One region of the Caballeronia sp. INML1 genome, then DNA from elsewhere that is predicted to be linked to it. Evidence: riboswitches for the same ligand, from Rfam matches in the RefSeq annotation. Region 1 holds a riboswitch; the other holds the start of a gene.
The links. Region 1 has a riboswitch for cobalamin ahead of cobG (precorrin-3B synthase). Riboswitches for the same ligand answer to the same signal wherever they lie in the genome.
Positions count from the first base shown of each region.

Region 2: another riboswitch for cobalamin. It lies ahead of NCR38_RS03160 (TonB-dependent receptor domain-containing protein); the one in region 1 lies ahead of cobG (precorrin-3B synthase).

Region 1 is NZ_JALQDT010000051.1:395,651-403,719, forward strand. Features, by position in the region: gene NCR38_RS17980 (OpgC domain-containing protein) at 1-433, opposite strand, end outside; gene NCR38_RS17985 (TerC family protein) at 725-1,474, shown strand; gene NCR38_RS17990 (DUF4186 domain-containing protein) at 1,582-1,986, opposite strand; gene cobM (precorrin-4 C(11)-methyltransferase) at 1,994-2,719, opposite strand; gene NCR38_RS18000 (cobalt-precorrin-6A reductase) at 2,716-3,474, opposite strand; gene NCR38_RS18005 (bifunctional cobalt-precorrin-7 (C(5))-methyltransferase/cobalt-precorrin-6B (C(15))-methyltransferase) at 3,493-4,704, opposite strand; cobalamin riboswitch at 4,781-4,970, shown strand; gene cobG (precorrin-3B synthase) at 5,004-6,299, shown strand; gene NCR38_RS18015 (precorrin-8X methylmutase) at 6,292-6,918, shown strand; gene NCR38_RS18020 (precorrin-2 C(20)-methyltransferase) at 6,915-7,643, shown strand; gene cobJ (precorrin-3B C(17)-methyltransferase) at 7,631-8,069, shown strand, end outside.
Region 2 is NZ_JALQDT010000008.1:7,747-15,815, reverse strand. Features, by position in the region: gene NCR38_RS03170 (ABC transporter ATP-binding protein) at 1-358, opposite strand, end outside; gene NCR38_RS03165 (iron ABC transporter permease) at 355-1,353, opposite strand; gene NCR38_RS03160 (TonB-dependent receptor domain-containing protein) at 1,389-3,263, opposite strand; cobalamin riboswitch at 3,343-3,668, opposite strand; gene NCR38_RS03155 (hypothetical protein) at 3,927-4,295, shown strand; gene NCR38_RS03150 (cell division protein ZapA) at 4,292-4,606, shown strand; RNA gene ssrS (6S RNA) at 4,712-4,893, shown strand; gene NCR38_RS03140 (EVE domain-containing protein) at 4,965-5,423, shown strand; gene NCR38_RS03135 (SIMPL domain-containing protein) at 5,500-6,231, shown strand; gene lgt (prolipoprotein diacylglyceryl transferase) at 6,261-7,163, opposite strand; gene NCR38_RS03125 (LysR family transcriptional regulator) at 7,200-8,069, opposite strand, start outside.

The DNA of each region.
Region 1 (8,069 bases):
GCAGAACGGCGGCAAGATACGGCTGGCGCTCGAATGTGAGAATCTGCGCGATCGACGAAAGCGGCTGCGACATCAGGCTGTCGAGGTCATGCAGCGCGAGATTCGGCGCGTGGCCGAAAAACGGCCGCAGCAGGAAGGACGCGACGAGCATCAGCGAGGCGGTGACCAGAAACGCGCGATAAAGCTCGAACGCGCGTTTGAGGAAGCGCACGCGGGCCACGCTTTCGGAGCGTCGCTGCGCGAGCGACCCATACGCCGTCGCCGTGGCGAAACCGCCGAGGAACACGAAGACTTCGGCGGCGTCGTTCAGCGCGAACGAATGAAGCGTGAAGCGCGACACCATGCTGCCGCCGATATGATCGACGACGATGATGAGCAACACCAGTCCGCGGAAGAAGTCCAGCTCGACGAGACGTTGTGATTTTCCCTGCATGCGGCTTGAGTTCGGTGTGTCCTGGCGACAGGAAGTTGGACGGCGGCCACGGACACGCGGCACGAAAGCATAGGAGTTTACCCGTAAATGCGGCGGCGCATCATCAGAACAGGCGCAAATAATCGTTTTAATTCCGGTATTTGCGACCGATAACGACCACAGCGCGACGACGGGTGGGCTTGTCACCGCGGCTTGAGCATCACGATTTGCATGAAGTTTTCAAGTTCCTTTCACTATCGGCGGCGATCAGGCTAATATCTCGCCCTCACCTGTCGAATCATTCCCCGGACCATGGACTATCTCGTCGCCCTTCTCGCCGATCCCGCCGCCTGGGCCGCGCTCGCAACGCTCGTCGTCATGGAAGTCGTGCTCGGCATCGACAACCTGATCTTCATTTCCATCCTGACCAACAAGCTGCCTGCGGCGCACCGGGAGCGCACGCAGCGCATCGGCATCGCGCTCGCGCTCGTCATGCGGCTCGGGCTGCTCGGCACCGTCGCGCTGATCGTGCGGCTCACAACGCCCATCTTCGAAGCGTTCGGTCACGGCTTCTCATGGCGAGACCTGATTCTCATCGCGGGCGGCGCGTTTCTCGTCTGGAAGGCGACGACCGAAGTCCATCACCACGTTACGCACGACGACGACGGTCATGCCGGCGCCGAATCGGCCAAGTCGCTGACGCCGCTGTCGGCGATCGGCCAGATCCTGCTGCTCGACCTCGTGTTTTCCATCGACAGCATCGTGACCGCGGTCGGCATGACCGAGCACATTCCGATCATGTTCGTCGCGGTGATCGCCGCCGTGACCGTGATGCTCTTCGCCGCAGGCCCGCTGTCGCGCTTCATCGAGCGCAATCCGACGATCGTGATGCTCGCGCTCGGCTTCCTGCTCGTAATCGGGATGACGCTGATCGCCGAAGGATTCGGCACGCATGTGCCGAAGGGCTACATCTACGCGGCGATGGCGTTCTCGGCGCTGGTCGAGGGGCTGAACATGCTGTCTCGCCGGGCGAGGGGACGACGAGCCCCGGGCCCGCGATGAACGGCGCCCTTGCTCGCGAACGCGGCTAGCGCTCACCCGGCGCCGTGCGCGGGAGCGCCTGTTGCGCCATCGTCCTGCCCGCCGGACGAGTCACGCTGAACGGCGCATCAGAAAGGTAATTCGCGCTGCGGATTGTCGGGCGCGGCGTCCTTCGCAGCCGGCAGCGGTTGCGCGCGCAGCCAGCGCGCGATCGCATCGACGACATGTTGTCGCCCGGCGTCGTCGAGCGCCTTGCCTGCCGCGATGCCGTGCCACTTGGCGAGGCACGTACGGCAGCACGTCGCCGTCGCGTGCTGCGCGATGAACACCGGATGCCCGCGAAACGGCGTCTGCTTGCCGTCGTTCAACGGCGCTTGCGGCGCGAGCCGCTTGCCGATCAACTCATGCGCCTGCGCGATCACCGTGTCGACGCCCTTTTCCCGCAGATATTTCCCCTCGCGCACGCCGAGCGCGAAACGCCGCCGGAAAGCCGATTTCGCGAGCGCGTCGAACACGGTGTCGAGGTCGCGCATGGCGTGATCAGTCCTTCGCGTAGAGCGTCGAATCCGCGAAGCCGTCGGCGGCCAGCACGCGGCCGACGAGAATCATCGCCGTGCGCTCCACGCCCGCCGCACGTACTTTCGACGCAATCTCCGCGAGCGTTCCTTCGATGCGCGTCTCGTCCGGCCAGCTCGCGCGAAACACGACCGCCACCGGACAATCCGCGCCGTAGTGCGGCACCAGGTCCGCGACGATGCGCTCGATATGCCGCACGCCGAGATGGATCGCGAGGGTCGCGCGATGACGTGCGAGATCCGCGAGACTTTCCCCTTCCGGCATCGACGTTTTCGTCGCGTAGCGCGTGAGGATCACGGTCTGCGAGATGCCCGGCAACGTCAGTTCCCGCTTCAGCGCCGCCGCCGATGCCGCCGTCGCCGTCACGCCCGGCACGACTTCGTAGGGAATCGCGAGCGCGTCGAGCCGGCGGATCTGCTCGCCGATCGCGCCGTAGAGCGACGGATCGCCGGAATGCACGCGCGCCACGTCCTGCCCGTTCGCGTGCGCGTCCTGCAACAGCGCGACGATGGCGTCGAGGTCGAGCTCGGCCGTGTCGATGCACTTCGCCGCGCGATGCCCGTCGAGCACGTCCTTCGGCACGAGCGAGCCGGCATAGAGAATCACGGGACACGTGCGGATGAGCCGCTGTCCCTTGACGGTGATGAGTTCGGGATCGCCCGGCCCCGCGCCGATGAAATAGATCGTCATGTTTCCGATGTGTCGATTGAGTCGAGCCAGCGCAGCAGCGCGTCGCGCGCGCTCGCGGCGTCGTCGAACGTTCTGTGCGCGTCCGGCAGCGACGGCCGCGTGAGCATCACGACCGGCAAGCCGCGTTCGCGCGCGACGGCGAGCTTCGCTTCGGTCGCGCGGCCGCCGCTGTTCTTGCTGACGACCACATCGACGCCCGCCGCGTCGAACAGCGCGCGCTCGCCTTCGAGATCGAACGGGCCGCGCGCGTCGATGATCTTCGCGCGTTCGTTGCCCGGATGCGCTTCGAGACAGCGGACCGTCCAGCGCTGCGACGCGGGAATTTCATGCAGATGCGCGAGCGCCTCGCGCCCGAGCGTGAAAAGCGGCCGTTGAAATGCCGCGATACGCGCCACGATTTCGCGCCAGTCGGCGGCATCGCGCCAGTCGTCGCCCGGCTGCGGCTGCCACGCGGGACGTCGCACCGCCCAGAGCGGCACGTCCGCGAGCGCACAGGCGGCGTGCGCGTGACGGCTCATCTGCGCGGCATACGGATGCGTCGCATCGACGACGAGCGCGATGTTCTCCGCGCGCAGATAGCGGGCAAGTCCGTCGATGCCGCCGAAGCCGCCGACGCGCACCGTGCACGTCAGGTCGCCCGGCACGCGCCCGAGGCCCGCGAGACTGTAGACATGCGCGGCGGGCAGTTCGCGCGCGATGGCGAGCGCGTCGCCGGTGCCGCCGAGCAGCAGCACGCGCTTCGAGTTTCCCGGCATTTCCTTACGCATGACTCGTCACGGCTTGCTCGCATGCAACAGCGTGATCGGCAGCGCCTGACGCCACGTATCGAAGCTGCCGAGCGGCTCCGCCTGCGCGACACCGATGCGCGTCAGCTCGCCGCCATGCCGCCCGCGCCATTCGACGAGCGCCGCCTCGCTTTGCAGCGTCACTGCATTGGCGACGAGCCGCCCGCCCTGACGCAGGCGCGCCCAGCACGCATCGAGCACGCCCGGCACCGTCAATCCCCCGCCGATGAATACGGCGTCAGGCGCGGGCAGGCCGTCGAGCGCGTCGGGCGCCTCGCCCTTCACGAGCTGCAGCGCGGGCACGCCGAGCGCGTCGCGGTTGTGCTCGATGAGACGCTGCCGGCTTTCGTTCGCTTCGATCGCAATCGCGCGGCACGCGCCATGCGCGCGCATCCATTCGATACCGATCGAGCCGCAACCCGCGCCGACATCCCACAAGAGTTCGCCCGGTTGCGGCGCGAGGCGCGCGAGCGTCACGGCACGCACGTCGCGCTTCGTGAGCTGGCCGTCGTGACGATAAGCGTCGTCGGGCAGGCCCGGCGTGAGCGGCGGACCCGCGTGCCCGGCGTGCGTGCGGCATTCGATCGCGACGAGATTGAGCGCGGCGACGAGGGGCTCGCGCCAGTCGTCGGCACGTTCGTCGATGCGGCGCTCCTCGTCCCCGCCCAGATGCTCGAAGACGGTCATGCGGCTCGCGCCGAAGCCATGCGCGGTCAGGAGCGCGGCCACGGCGGCGGGCGTCGCGCCGTCGGCGCTCAGCACGAGCAGACGCACGCCGCGATGCAGGCTCGCGAGCAGCGACGCGACCGGCCGCCCGACAAGCGATACGCACACGGCATCCTGCAGCGCCCAGTGCAAACGCGCCGCCGCGAACGACAGCGACGACGGCGCGGGAATGACGCGCATTTCGCCGTTGGCGACTTCACGCGCGAGCGTCGCGCCGACGCCAAAGCACATCGGATCGCCGCTCGCGAGCACGCATATGCGGGTCTTGCCGTCGCCGCGTCCGGCGAGCACGGCGTCGAGTGAAAAGGGTTTAGGCCACGGCACACGGCTCGCGGCAATGCGCGCCGGCAGCAACGCGAGATGGCGCTCGCCGCCGTGAATCGACTGGGCGTCGAGCAGCGCGCGGCGCGCGACGCGGGACAGGCCGTGCCAGCCATCTTCGCCGATCCCTACCACGGTCAGCCAGTTCGACATGCGCGGCCTCCTTCATGCGATTTGGAATGCGCTTCGGGCGGCGGCCCTGAAGCGCCTGGATGGTCGATAAAAGCGGGCATAATACAGGTCCGTCGGTGCCCGGAGTCGAAGAGACCCAGGGCCTAAGAGGGAACACAGAAAACTGTGGCTGCCCCCGCAATTGTACGCAGCGAGTCCGCGCTCCACTGCCACTGGTTTCTACCGGGAAGGCCGGCGCGAATGAAGACCTGCCAGCCAAGAGACCTGCCGACTCACCGCATTCGCGCGACGCCGACCGGGCGGGGTGTACCGGTTCGCTCATGACGCGCGAAGCCCAACGGGTCACGCTTTTGACTTCATTCGACCGCTCATCGCTCACGACCGCGCCGCGCGCTTTTGCGTGCCCGGGCCTGATGCGCATCGTGCCCGCGCGGGACGGCGGCCTCGCGCGCCTGCGACTGGCGGGCGGCGTGTCGAGCGCGCACGCGGCGCGGGCCGTTGCGCGGGCGGCGCGCGAATGCGGCTCCGGCGTGATCGAGGTGACCAATCGCGCGAATCTGCAGTTGCGCGGCATCCGCGACGACGCCCACGCCGCGCTGATCGACATTGCGCTCGAGGCGGGCCTCGGCCCCTCGACGGCCGGCGCCGACGACATCCGCAACGTGATGCTCAGTCCGCTCGCGAGCGACGACACGCGCGCGCTCGCCGATCGGATCATCGACGCGATGCAGGCCGACGCATCGCTTCATGCGCTCTCGCCCAAGTTCGCGCTGCAACTCGATGCCGGCGAGCGCCTCGCGATGCTCGATCATCCACACGACCTGTGGCTTTGCGCAATCGACGATGGCGCGCGCTTCGCGTTCGGCTTCGCGGGCACGATGCGGCAGCGTCCGTCCGGCGCGATTCATCGCAGCGATGTGGTGACGTTCGTGTCGGGCGTGCTGCGCAGGTTTCTCGCGCTGGCCACGCCAGAAGAGCATCGTATGCGCGATCTGCTCGCGCGTATCGGCGTCGCGCGCTTTCTCGAAGCATTCGATGTCGATGCAGCCGTTCAGAACTGGCGACGCGGACCCGCCGATGCATCGCTGCGCCTCGGCGCCCACGCGGAGCCGTTTCGCGCGACGTGGTACGCAGGCGCGCAAACACCCCTCGGACGCCTCGACGCGACCACGCTCGAAGCCCTCGCCGATATCGCCGACACGCAAGCCGAAGGCCGCCTGACGATGACGCCGTGGCAAAGCGTGCTGATACCCGGCATCGCTGCGCATGACGCGCATGACGTACTGCAGCGCCTTCACGCGCTCGGCCTTGCGATCGACCCGCGCGAACCGCTCGCGCGCCTCATCGCGTGCGCGGGCTCCGAAGGCTGCGCGAAAAGCCGCGCCGACACCAAAGCGGACGCGCATCGCCTCGCTTCGCTTCTGCCTTCGGATGAAGGCGAAGTGCATCTGAGCGGCTGCGAGCGTTCGTGCGCGGCGGCGCATCCGGTCCCGGTGACGCTCTATGCAGTCGCGCCGGGGCGCTATGACCTACATCGCGGCGCACGAACCGTTGCGCACGATCTGACCATCGAAGAGGCGGCCGGACGGCTCGCCCGGAGCCATGCCGATGCCTGACTACATCCGCGACGGAGCGGAGATTTATCGCCAGTCCTTTGCGACGATCCGCGCCGAAGCCGACCTCGCCGCCATTCCCGCCGATCTTGAAAAGCTCGCGGTGCGCCTGATCCATGCGTGCGGCATGGTCGATATCGTGAGCGATCTGCGCTTCTCTTGCGGTGCGGGCATCGCCGGCCGACGCGCGCTCGCAACCGGCGCGCCGATCCTGTGCGATGCGCGCATGGTCGCCGAAGGCATCACGCGCGCGCGGCTTCCCGCCGATAACCGTGTCGTCTGCACGTTGAGCGATCCATCGGTTCCCGAACGCGCCCGCGCGATGAACAACACGCGCTCGGCCGCCGCGCTCGAGTTGTGGCGGCCGCATCTCGAAGGCGCGATCGTGGCGATCGGCAATGCGCCCACCGCGCTCTTTCATCTGCTCGACATGCTCGATGCCGGCGCACCGAAACCCGCGCTCATCCTGGGCTTTCCGGTCGGTTTCATCGGCGCGGCGGAATCCAAGGCGATGCTCGCCGCCGATAGCCGCGGCGTGCCCTTCGTCGCCCTGCTCGGCCGCCGCGGCGGCAGCGCGATGGCGGCAGCGGCGGCGAACGCACTTGCTTCGGAGGCCGAATGATGCGCGGGCATCTCTTTGGATTGGGCGTCGGCCCGGGCGATCCCGAGCTGATCACGCTGAAGGCGCTGCGCTTGCTCAAGTCAGCTCCCGTAGTCGCTTATTTCGTCGCGAAGGGCAAGAAGGGCAATGCGTTCGGCATCATCGAATCGCATCTCGACGATACGCAGACGCGGCTGCCGCTCGTCTATCCGGTGACGACCGAGGCGCTCGAACCGCCGCTCTGCTACGAGACGATCATCAGCGCGTTCTACGACGAAGCCGCGCTCACGATCTCCGGTCATCTCGAAGCCGGGCGCGATGTCGCGGTGATCTGCGAAGGCGATCCGTTCTTCTACGGCTCGTACATGTATCTGCACGACCGTCTCGCCGGACGCTTCGATGCGCATGTGGTGCCCGGCGTATGCTCGATGCTCGGCGGCGTCGCGGTGCTGGGCGTGCCGCTCGTGTATCGCAACCAGAGTCTCTCGGTGCTGTCGGGCGTGTTGCCGGAAGACGATCTGAAGCGCCGTCTCGAAGCGGCGGACGCGGCCGTCATCATGAAGCTCGGCCGCAACTTCGAGAAGGTGCGGCGCGTTCTCAGCGAGCTCGGACTCGATGAACGCGCGCTATACGTCGAGCGCGCGACGATGGCCAATCAACGCATCGTGCCGCTCGATGAAGTCGATCCGATGGCGTCGCCGTATTTCTCGCTGCTCGTCGTGCCGGGGAAGAAATGGCGCGCGTGAGCTCTTCCATGCCGATGGCGATCGTCGTGCTCGGTGCGGGGGCGCTCGACACGGCGCGGCGCATTCAGGCGAAATTCCAGCAATCGCGCGTGCATGGCCTCGCCCGCCGCGTGAACGCGGACATCGCGTATGACGACTTCGGGGCGCACGTGCGCGCGCTGTATGCATCGGGCACGCCGGTCGTCGCGCTGTGCTCGGCGGGCATCGTGATTCGCGCGCTCGCGTCATCTCTTGCCGACAAGGGCGCCGAACCACCCGTGCTCGCCGTTGCACAGGATGGCAGCGCGGTCGTCCCGCTGCTCGGCGGCATGAGCGGCGTGAACGTGCTGGCGCGCGAAATCGGCACTGCGCTCGGTGTCGCGCCCGCGATCACGACGAGCGGCGAACTGCGCTTCGGTCAATGTCTGCTCGCGCCGCCCGAAGGTT
Region 2 (8,069 bases), on a different contig from region 1:
GCGCGGCGCTGCGGTCGTCTTCGTTCTCCCAACCCCAGCCGGTGAGATAGGGAAAGCGGTTGAGCAATACGGTGTCGAGCACGGTCGCGCTGAAGGCGTCGTGCATGGCTTGGGGCATCAGCGCGCGCGCGCGTGCGAGGTCCGCCGCGCGCCATGACGCGAGTGCGCGGCCATCGAGCGACACGCGGCCCGACGCCGGTTTCGAGAGACCCGCGAGCACGTTGATGAGCGTCGTCTTGCCCGCGCCGTTCGGCCCGGCGATGCACCATACTTCGCCCGTCGATATCGTCTGCGTGAGACCGCCGATGAGCGTGCGCGCGCCCGCGCGAATCACGACGGCATCGAGTTGCAAGGTCATCGCGCTCTCCGCAAGAGCATCCACAGGAACATCGGCACGCCGATCAGCGCCGTGACGACGCCCACCGGCAACTGCGCGGGCGCGATCACGGTGCGCGCGGCGAGATCGGCCGCCATCACGGCGAGGCCGCCCGCGAGCGCGGCGGCGGGCACGAGCATGCGCTGATCGTTGCCGAACGCGAGGCGCAGCAGATGCGGCACGACGAGGCCGACGAAGCCGATGGTTCCCGCCGTCGTCACCGCAGCCGCCGCGGCGATCGACGCGACGAGATACACACGCAGGCGCAATCGTTCGACCGGCACGCCGAGCGCACGCGCGGCGGCATCGCCGCGCAGAAGCACGTTCAATTGCGGCGCGACAGGAACGATGGCGACGAGCGCGACAGCGAGCGCAATCAACGCAGGCCACGGCGCAGCCGCGCCATTGAGATCGCCCGTCAGCCAGAAGATCATGCCGCGCAGCCGGTTCTCGGGCGCGATGCTCAGCATCAGCGTGATCAGCGCGCCCCATCCCGATGCGATCACGACGCCCGTGAGCAATAGTCGCGGCGACGCATCCTGAGCGCTCTGCCTGAGATCCTTGCGCGCGAGTCCGAGCACGACGACGATCGATGCGAACGCGCCCGCGCACGCCGCGATATCGACGCCCCACCACGGCACCGATGCGAGCATCGCGGCAAGCGCGAACGTCGCGGCGCCGCCGGATACGCCGAGCACGTACGGCTCCGCGAGCGGATTGCGCAACAGCACTTGCAGCAGCGCACCCGCCATCGCGAGCAGCGCGCCCGATGCGAAGCCCGCGAGCGCGCGCGGCAGCCGCAAGGTGAGCACGATCTCATCGGCGATATCGGGCATCGCGGCGTGCGAGCGAACGAGCGCGCCGAGCGCACGCGACATGGGCAACGCGACACTGCCCATCGCGAGCGACGCGACGAGCACGATGAACGTCGCCACGGCGAGCGCGATCCAGATCGCGGCCGCGCGGCTCGCGTTCATCGCACGCGCACGCTGGAGACACTCAGGCGCGTTGCTCACGACGGATGCCAGCCGAGCGTGATATAGGCGCCGCGCCGCGGCGTGTTGTACGAGTACGCAAGTTCATAGTCCTTGTCGAACAGGTTGTCGATGCGCGCTGTGACGTACCACGACTTCGAGACGTCATAGCGCGCCGAAAGATTCACGATGCCGTAACCCGCGAGCGTCGAATCGTAATCGTGGCGCTCTCCGCTCATGATCCACTCGCCGCCGACGCGCCAGCGCGCGATCGTGCGATGCACCGTGAGCGTCGCGAAATGCCGCGCGCGCCGCGTCAGATCCTCGTGATTCGTCTCGTCGACGGGATTCTGGAACGTGACGCCCGCGCGCACGTCGGTTGCGCCGACATGTCCCGCCCACGATCCCTCGATGCCCTGCACTTTCGCGCGCCCGACGTTCTGCGCGACATAGTAGAACCCGCCGTCGGAAACATAGTCGATCAGATTCGAATAGCGCGTCTGGAACAGCGTCACGCGCATCACGCCGAGCGCATTCGATGCGTACTGCAACGCCGCCTCGACCGAATGGCTGCGCTCCGGCTGGATCGACGGATTGCCGCTGAACGGATAGTAGAGGTCGTCGAAGCTCGGCGCGCGAAACGAAGCCGCATAGCTCGCGCTCGCCTTCCAGTGCGCATCGAAGTGATATGCGTAGCCCAGATAGTAGCTGTTCGCGCCGCCGAAATCGGAATACTGATCGTGCCGCAGATTCGCCTGCAAATCGTTCGCGCCGATGTGCCCCACGTAGCCCGCGAACACCGAATTCACGTGACGATCGGGCGCCGTGAACTGGTCGGAATCGAGCGTCTGATCGAGATGCTCGTAACCGGACAACAGCGTGTGCGCATCGGTGATCCTGAAATCGTTCTGCCACGTGTATTGCCGATTCTCCGAGTCGAAGCGGCTCGTATAGACGCCGTTCTGCTCGATATTCGCGCGATCCTGCCCCTGCGCGACCGTGAAGTGCGTGGTCCAGTTGTCGGTGATCCTGCCATTCGCGAACACCGACGCCGAACGCACGCGATCGTGCGCTTCGTTGATGTCGGATGGCTGGCCGTAGGCATCGTCGAAACTGTCGATGCCGTTCGATTGCATGAAGCGCACGCCCGCATCCCACTTGTCGCTGAACCGGTGGCGCAGCGTCGCCGCGACGCTCTCGTTCAGATAGCCGTTCGCGTTAGGATTCGCGCCGGGCGCGATCGCCGGATCGATCGACGAGAATCCATCGGTCTTTTCGCGTGACACGTTCAGGCTGAAGGTCGTGCGGCCGTCCTTGTCGAGCGCGCCGTTCACGCCCGCCGATTGACGCTGCGTGTGATAGCTGCCGTACTCGGCCTCGAAAGCGAAGCGCGGCGGATGCGGCTCGCCTTCCCTGGTGAAGATCTGCACGACCCCGCCAATCGCATTCGAGCCGTACAACGCCGATACATTGCCGTTCACGACCTCGACGCGCCCGATCTCATCGAGCATCAATTGCGATAGCTGCGCCGCGCCGAGCGACACCGATTCGACGCGCACGCCATCGATCAGAACGAGCGATTGCGACGACGCCGCGCCGCGTATGTAGACGCCCGAATTCGCGCCCGGTCCGCCGTTGCGCGTGACCTGCACGCCGGGCGCGAGCGCGACGAGGCCGAGCGCATCGTCGGCGTTGGCATCGGCGATGTCCTGTTCATCGAACGCCGATGTCTGCGGGATCGATTCGGCGAGCGGCTGCGGCGCGCGCGTCGCGGTGACGACGACTGGGGCAAGCGTTTGCGAGGCGCCGTCGGCGGCGTGCGCCGCGCCGGGGAGCGCCGAGCCGAAGACCGCTGCAACGAGCGCGACATGACGAGTGGGGCCGTTCTTGAGCGCGGCCTGTGGCAATACCATGAGTGAAGTTCCGTTTCGCATGAGCGCGACCCCGCTCCCCGCGAGGACGATGCGCGACGAACGCACTTGCGCATTGAGCGCCGATGCGTCGAACTCTGGCCGGTATCCGGGCTGACGACGGATCGTCTCGCCTTCCCGCGCATCGTGCGCAGTGGCGTCGACACGTTTCTTGCAGTGGATTCGAATAACAAACCCGGTGTGATGAAAATCCACACGTTTGCGCTGCAAAAACGCGCATGAGACGACTTGCAACTTGCGTTGCGGTCGCTTACCGTTGCGGGGGCAGCACAGGTTGGCTCATCCCGGGTGGGTCCCGGTCGGACTTCGGAGACTTCGCTCCCTGTTTCCCGTTTGACTGCATCCGCGAGATCCGCGAATGCGAGCACCAAAAAGTGCGGCAAGTGTAGGAGCGCGGGTTGGGGCCGTCAAGAAAACGGCACGGACAGAGTAGCGCGGCACATGACGAATCGAACGAGAATCGGCCGGCCTGTCCCCACGAGCGATGACCAGCGCTCGCCTTTTCTGCACACGAATGCATGGCGACATGCGCTTGATTCGAAGGATTAAGCGCGAGATCGCATGCTGTTACGTCTCGAAACGAGACAATTATCGGAAGCTCCGTTGAACCGCGCTAAAATGCGAGGTCTTTAGAGGACGCAGCACATGCTCAACGAACTCGAATCACTGTCAGGAAATATCGGCCGGCTGATCCAGATCAGCGAGCGCCACAATCAGGCGCGTCAGGCGCTGCAAGAACAACTCGAACAACTGCGCGCCGACTATGCGAACGTGCAGGCCGAACTTGCGCAAGTGCGTGAAGAGCGCGATACGCTGCAATCCGAACGCGACTCGCTCTCCGCGAAAATCGACGACGCGCAAGTACGCCTCAACGCCATTCTCGAAAAGCTGCCCCGCGCGAAGTCCGCGCAACATGCCGAATCCGACAATCAACTCGATCTCCTCGACGCCGATTCCCGGGAAGCACAGGAAGCGGAATTGCACGGCGAGCATCATCAAGGAGAGAAGGCATGACGACCACGCAGATCGAAGTATCCATTCTCGGGCAGCCGTATCGCCTCGCGTGCTCGCCGGAAACGGAAGGCGCATTGCGCGAAGCCGTCGCGCGCGTCGATGCCGAGATGAACAAGGTGCGTAATGCGAGCAGCGTGCGCGGCACGGATCGCATCGCGGTGATGGCAGCGCTTTCGCTGGCGTCGGAATTGCTTAAGCTGCAGGACAGCGTGCGTCACGGCGAGGCCTTCCCCGCCGAGGAAATCCGCCGCACGATGCATTCGATGAACGAACAACTGGGCGCGGTCATTGCGCAGTATGAAGCGCAGTGAGACGTCTGCGCGCTGAGTCAATCAGCACGCAATATCAATCGAAAAAAGAAACTGCCGATTTGCTCCCGAGAGGCTGCATAAGGCAAACGATTGGTGTAGAGTGACGGTTCCCTGCCTGGTTCGCCAAGGTCATATATTCCTTGAACCAATGCTACATTGGCACGGTTGCGGAACCTTGCAGCACGGGCGCGCGCGTCGCTAGTCCGATGTACCCGAAGTGTTGCTTACCGCGACCAATCTTGAACCCAGGTTCAGGATGCCGGCCTAGCGGCCGTGGCGGGGACCCATTCAAGAAACGGCATCGGTTTTTCCGATGCCGTTTTCATTTGCATCGACGATTTCCGCATAGCGAACCATCATGCGCTACTGGCTGATGAAGTCCGAACCGGACGAAGCGAGCATCGATCACCTCGCGCACGCGCCGAATAAAACCTTGCCGTGGACGGGCGTGCGCAACTATCAGGCGCGCAACTTCATGCGCGATCAGATGCAGCTCGGCGACGGTGTGCTTTTCTATCATTCGAGTTGTCCGGAGCCTGGCATCGCGGGCATCGCGAAAGTGTGCTCGACGGCGTATCCCGATCCCACTCAGTTCGATCCGAAGAGCGATTACTACGATCCCAAGTCCACGCAGGAAACGCCGCGCTGGATGCTCGTCGATGTCGAGTTCGTGAAGAAGACGCCGCTCATTTCTCTCGCCACGTTGCGCGAGCATGAGGCGCTCGCGGACATGCAGGTGCTCGCGCGCGGCAATCGCCTGTCGATCACGCCGGTAACAGAAGCGCAGTGGCGATTTATTACCGAACAACTCGTCTAACAAGGAACTTACGACACGAAGGCCGCGCCTAAATCCCGTCGCGAATCACGCGATATCCCGCGTTCGGAGTCCTTCGATGATCAACAAGAAAACCGCTGCCGCGCTCGCGCTCCTCGCGATGTCGGGCGCAGCGTTCACGCTTTCCCAAACGGCCGCCGCGCAAACGGTCATCACGCAGCCGCAGCCTTCAGGCGTGCTTTCTCTTTCGGCACAGGCAAGCGCGCAAGTGCCGCAGGATGTCGTCAACATCACGCTCTTCTACGAGCAGGAAGCGGCCGATCCCTCGTCTCTCACCAGTACGCTCAATCAGCGCGCCGAGGCCGCCTTGCGCGAAGCGAGGGGCGTCGACGGCGTGACCGCGAAGAGCGGCTCATTCACCGTGTATCCGGCAACGGACCGTGACGGCAAGATCTCCGCATGGCGAGGCCGCACGGAAGTCGTGCTCGAATCGCATGACTTCGCGGCGGCGTCGAAGCTCGCGGGCAAGATGAGCTCGTCGATGCAGGTAGGCAGCGTCGCGTTCTCGCTGTCGCCCGAGGCGCAGCGCGCGGCCGAGCAGAAGCTCGTCACGCAAGCCATCGATTCGTTCCGCAAGCAGGCGCAAGCCGCCGCGCAAGGGTTCGGCTACAGCAATTACACGATTCGGGAAGTGAACGTCGGACATAGCGGCGTTCAGCCGCGCCCGGTCATGATGATGCAATCGCGCGCGATGAGCGCCGATGCGAAGATGGCCGCCCCCATCGCGATGGAAGCCGGCACGACGACAGTGACCGTCGACGTCTCCGGTTCGGTGCAGATGGGGCGTTGAACGATGCGGGGCGTGCTGCCCCGCAAAGCTCAGGCTTTCGCGGATTCGGGCGGCAGGCGCAGATTGCGCTTGTACGCCCACACCATCACCAGCACGCCCACGATGATCATCGGCAGCGAGAGCCATTGGCCCATCGAGAGGCCGAGCGCGAGAAGGCCGAGATAGTCGTCCGGCTCACGCGCGAATTCCACAGTGAAGCGCGCCAGTCCATAACCGATCAGAAACAGCGCGGAGATCGCGCCGACGGGACGCTGCTTGCGCGAAAACGTCCAGATCACGATGAACAGCACGAGTCCTTCGAGCGCGATCTCGTACAGTTGCGACGGATGACGCGGCAGCATGTGATAGCGCTGGAAGATTTCCGTGAGATGGTATTGCGCGTCGAGTTGCGGATTCTTCGCAAGCCAGATCGCGTCGTCGTTCGTCGAGCTCTGGAAGAGCATCGCCCACGGCGCGTTCGGGCTCGTCACGCGGCCCCACAACTCGCCATTGATGAAGTTGCCGAGACGCCCCGCCGCAAGACCGAGCGGCACCATCGGCGCGACGAAATCCGTTACCTGCAGCCAGGTGCGCTTGCGGTGATACGCGAACAGCACCATCGCGAGCGTCACGCCGAGAAAGCCGCCGTGAAACGACATCCCGCCTTCCCACACCTTGAAGATGTCGAGCGGATGCGCCGCGTAATAGCTCGCCTTGTAGAAGATCACGTAGCCGATGCGCCCGCCGAGGATCGTGCCGAGGACGCCATAAAACAGCATGTCGTCGATGTCCTTGGCGGTCCAGCCCTGCGCCGCCACGTAAGGCAGGCGCAGACGCAGCCGGCCGATGACGATGGCCGATATGAACGCCACCAGATACATAAGGCCGTACCAGCGCACGGCGAGCGGTCCGAGATGAATCGCGACGGGATCGAAATTGGGATGTATGAGCATTCTGATGTGGGAGCTTGAGCGAACTACAAGGGCGAATCATACCGAACCCGCAGTTTCGGCCCGCGAACGAACGATCTCGATGAACCCCGCGAGCACCGGGCTCACTTCAGCCGCGCGCCAGACGAGGCCGGTTTCGACGAGCATCGCCGACGCGTTCAGCGGGCGCAGAGGACGATACACGACACCCGTGCGCCGCAGATGACGCAGCGAATGCGGCACGAGCGCCACGCCCATGCCGGCGGACACGAGGCTCACGATGGTCTGCATCTGGATCGCCTCCTGGCCGATGCGCGGCGTGAGGCCGGCCGCGCCGTAGCAGCCCATGATGATGTCATACAAACCCGGCGCGAGACGCCTCGGAAAGACGACGAGCGGCGCGGCGGCGAGATCGTGCAGATCGACGGGCGTATCGGCCCATTCGTCGGCGCCCTGCCCCAGGTCCTGCGCAGCATCGGCGGACATCGCAATGACGAGCGGCTCGCGCGCTACGGACACATACGAGAGCGACGTGGCATGGCGCGGCGGCAGCGGCGGAATTACCAGGCCCGCGTCGATGCGCCCGGCGACGAGTTCCTCGATCTGCACGTCGCTCGTCGCCTCGGTGAGTTGCAGCCGCACGCCGGGATAGCGCGCGCCGAACTCGCGCAGCAGCGCCGGCAAAAGGCCGTAATCGGCGGTGGAGACGAACGCGAGTGACAGCACGCCCGCCTCGCCGCGCGCGAGCGATTGCGCGAGCGGACGCAGCGCATCGGCGCTTGCAAGCAGGCGGCGGACTTCCGGCAGCAGGTCCTTGCCGACGGGCGTCAGCTCCACGGTCCGTTTCGTGCGCACGAAAAGCGCGACGCCGAGCGCGTCTTCCAGCGCGCGGATCGCCTGCGAGAGCGGCGGCTGCGTCATCGCGAGACG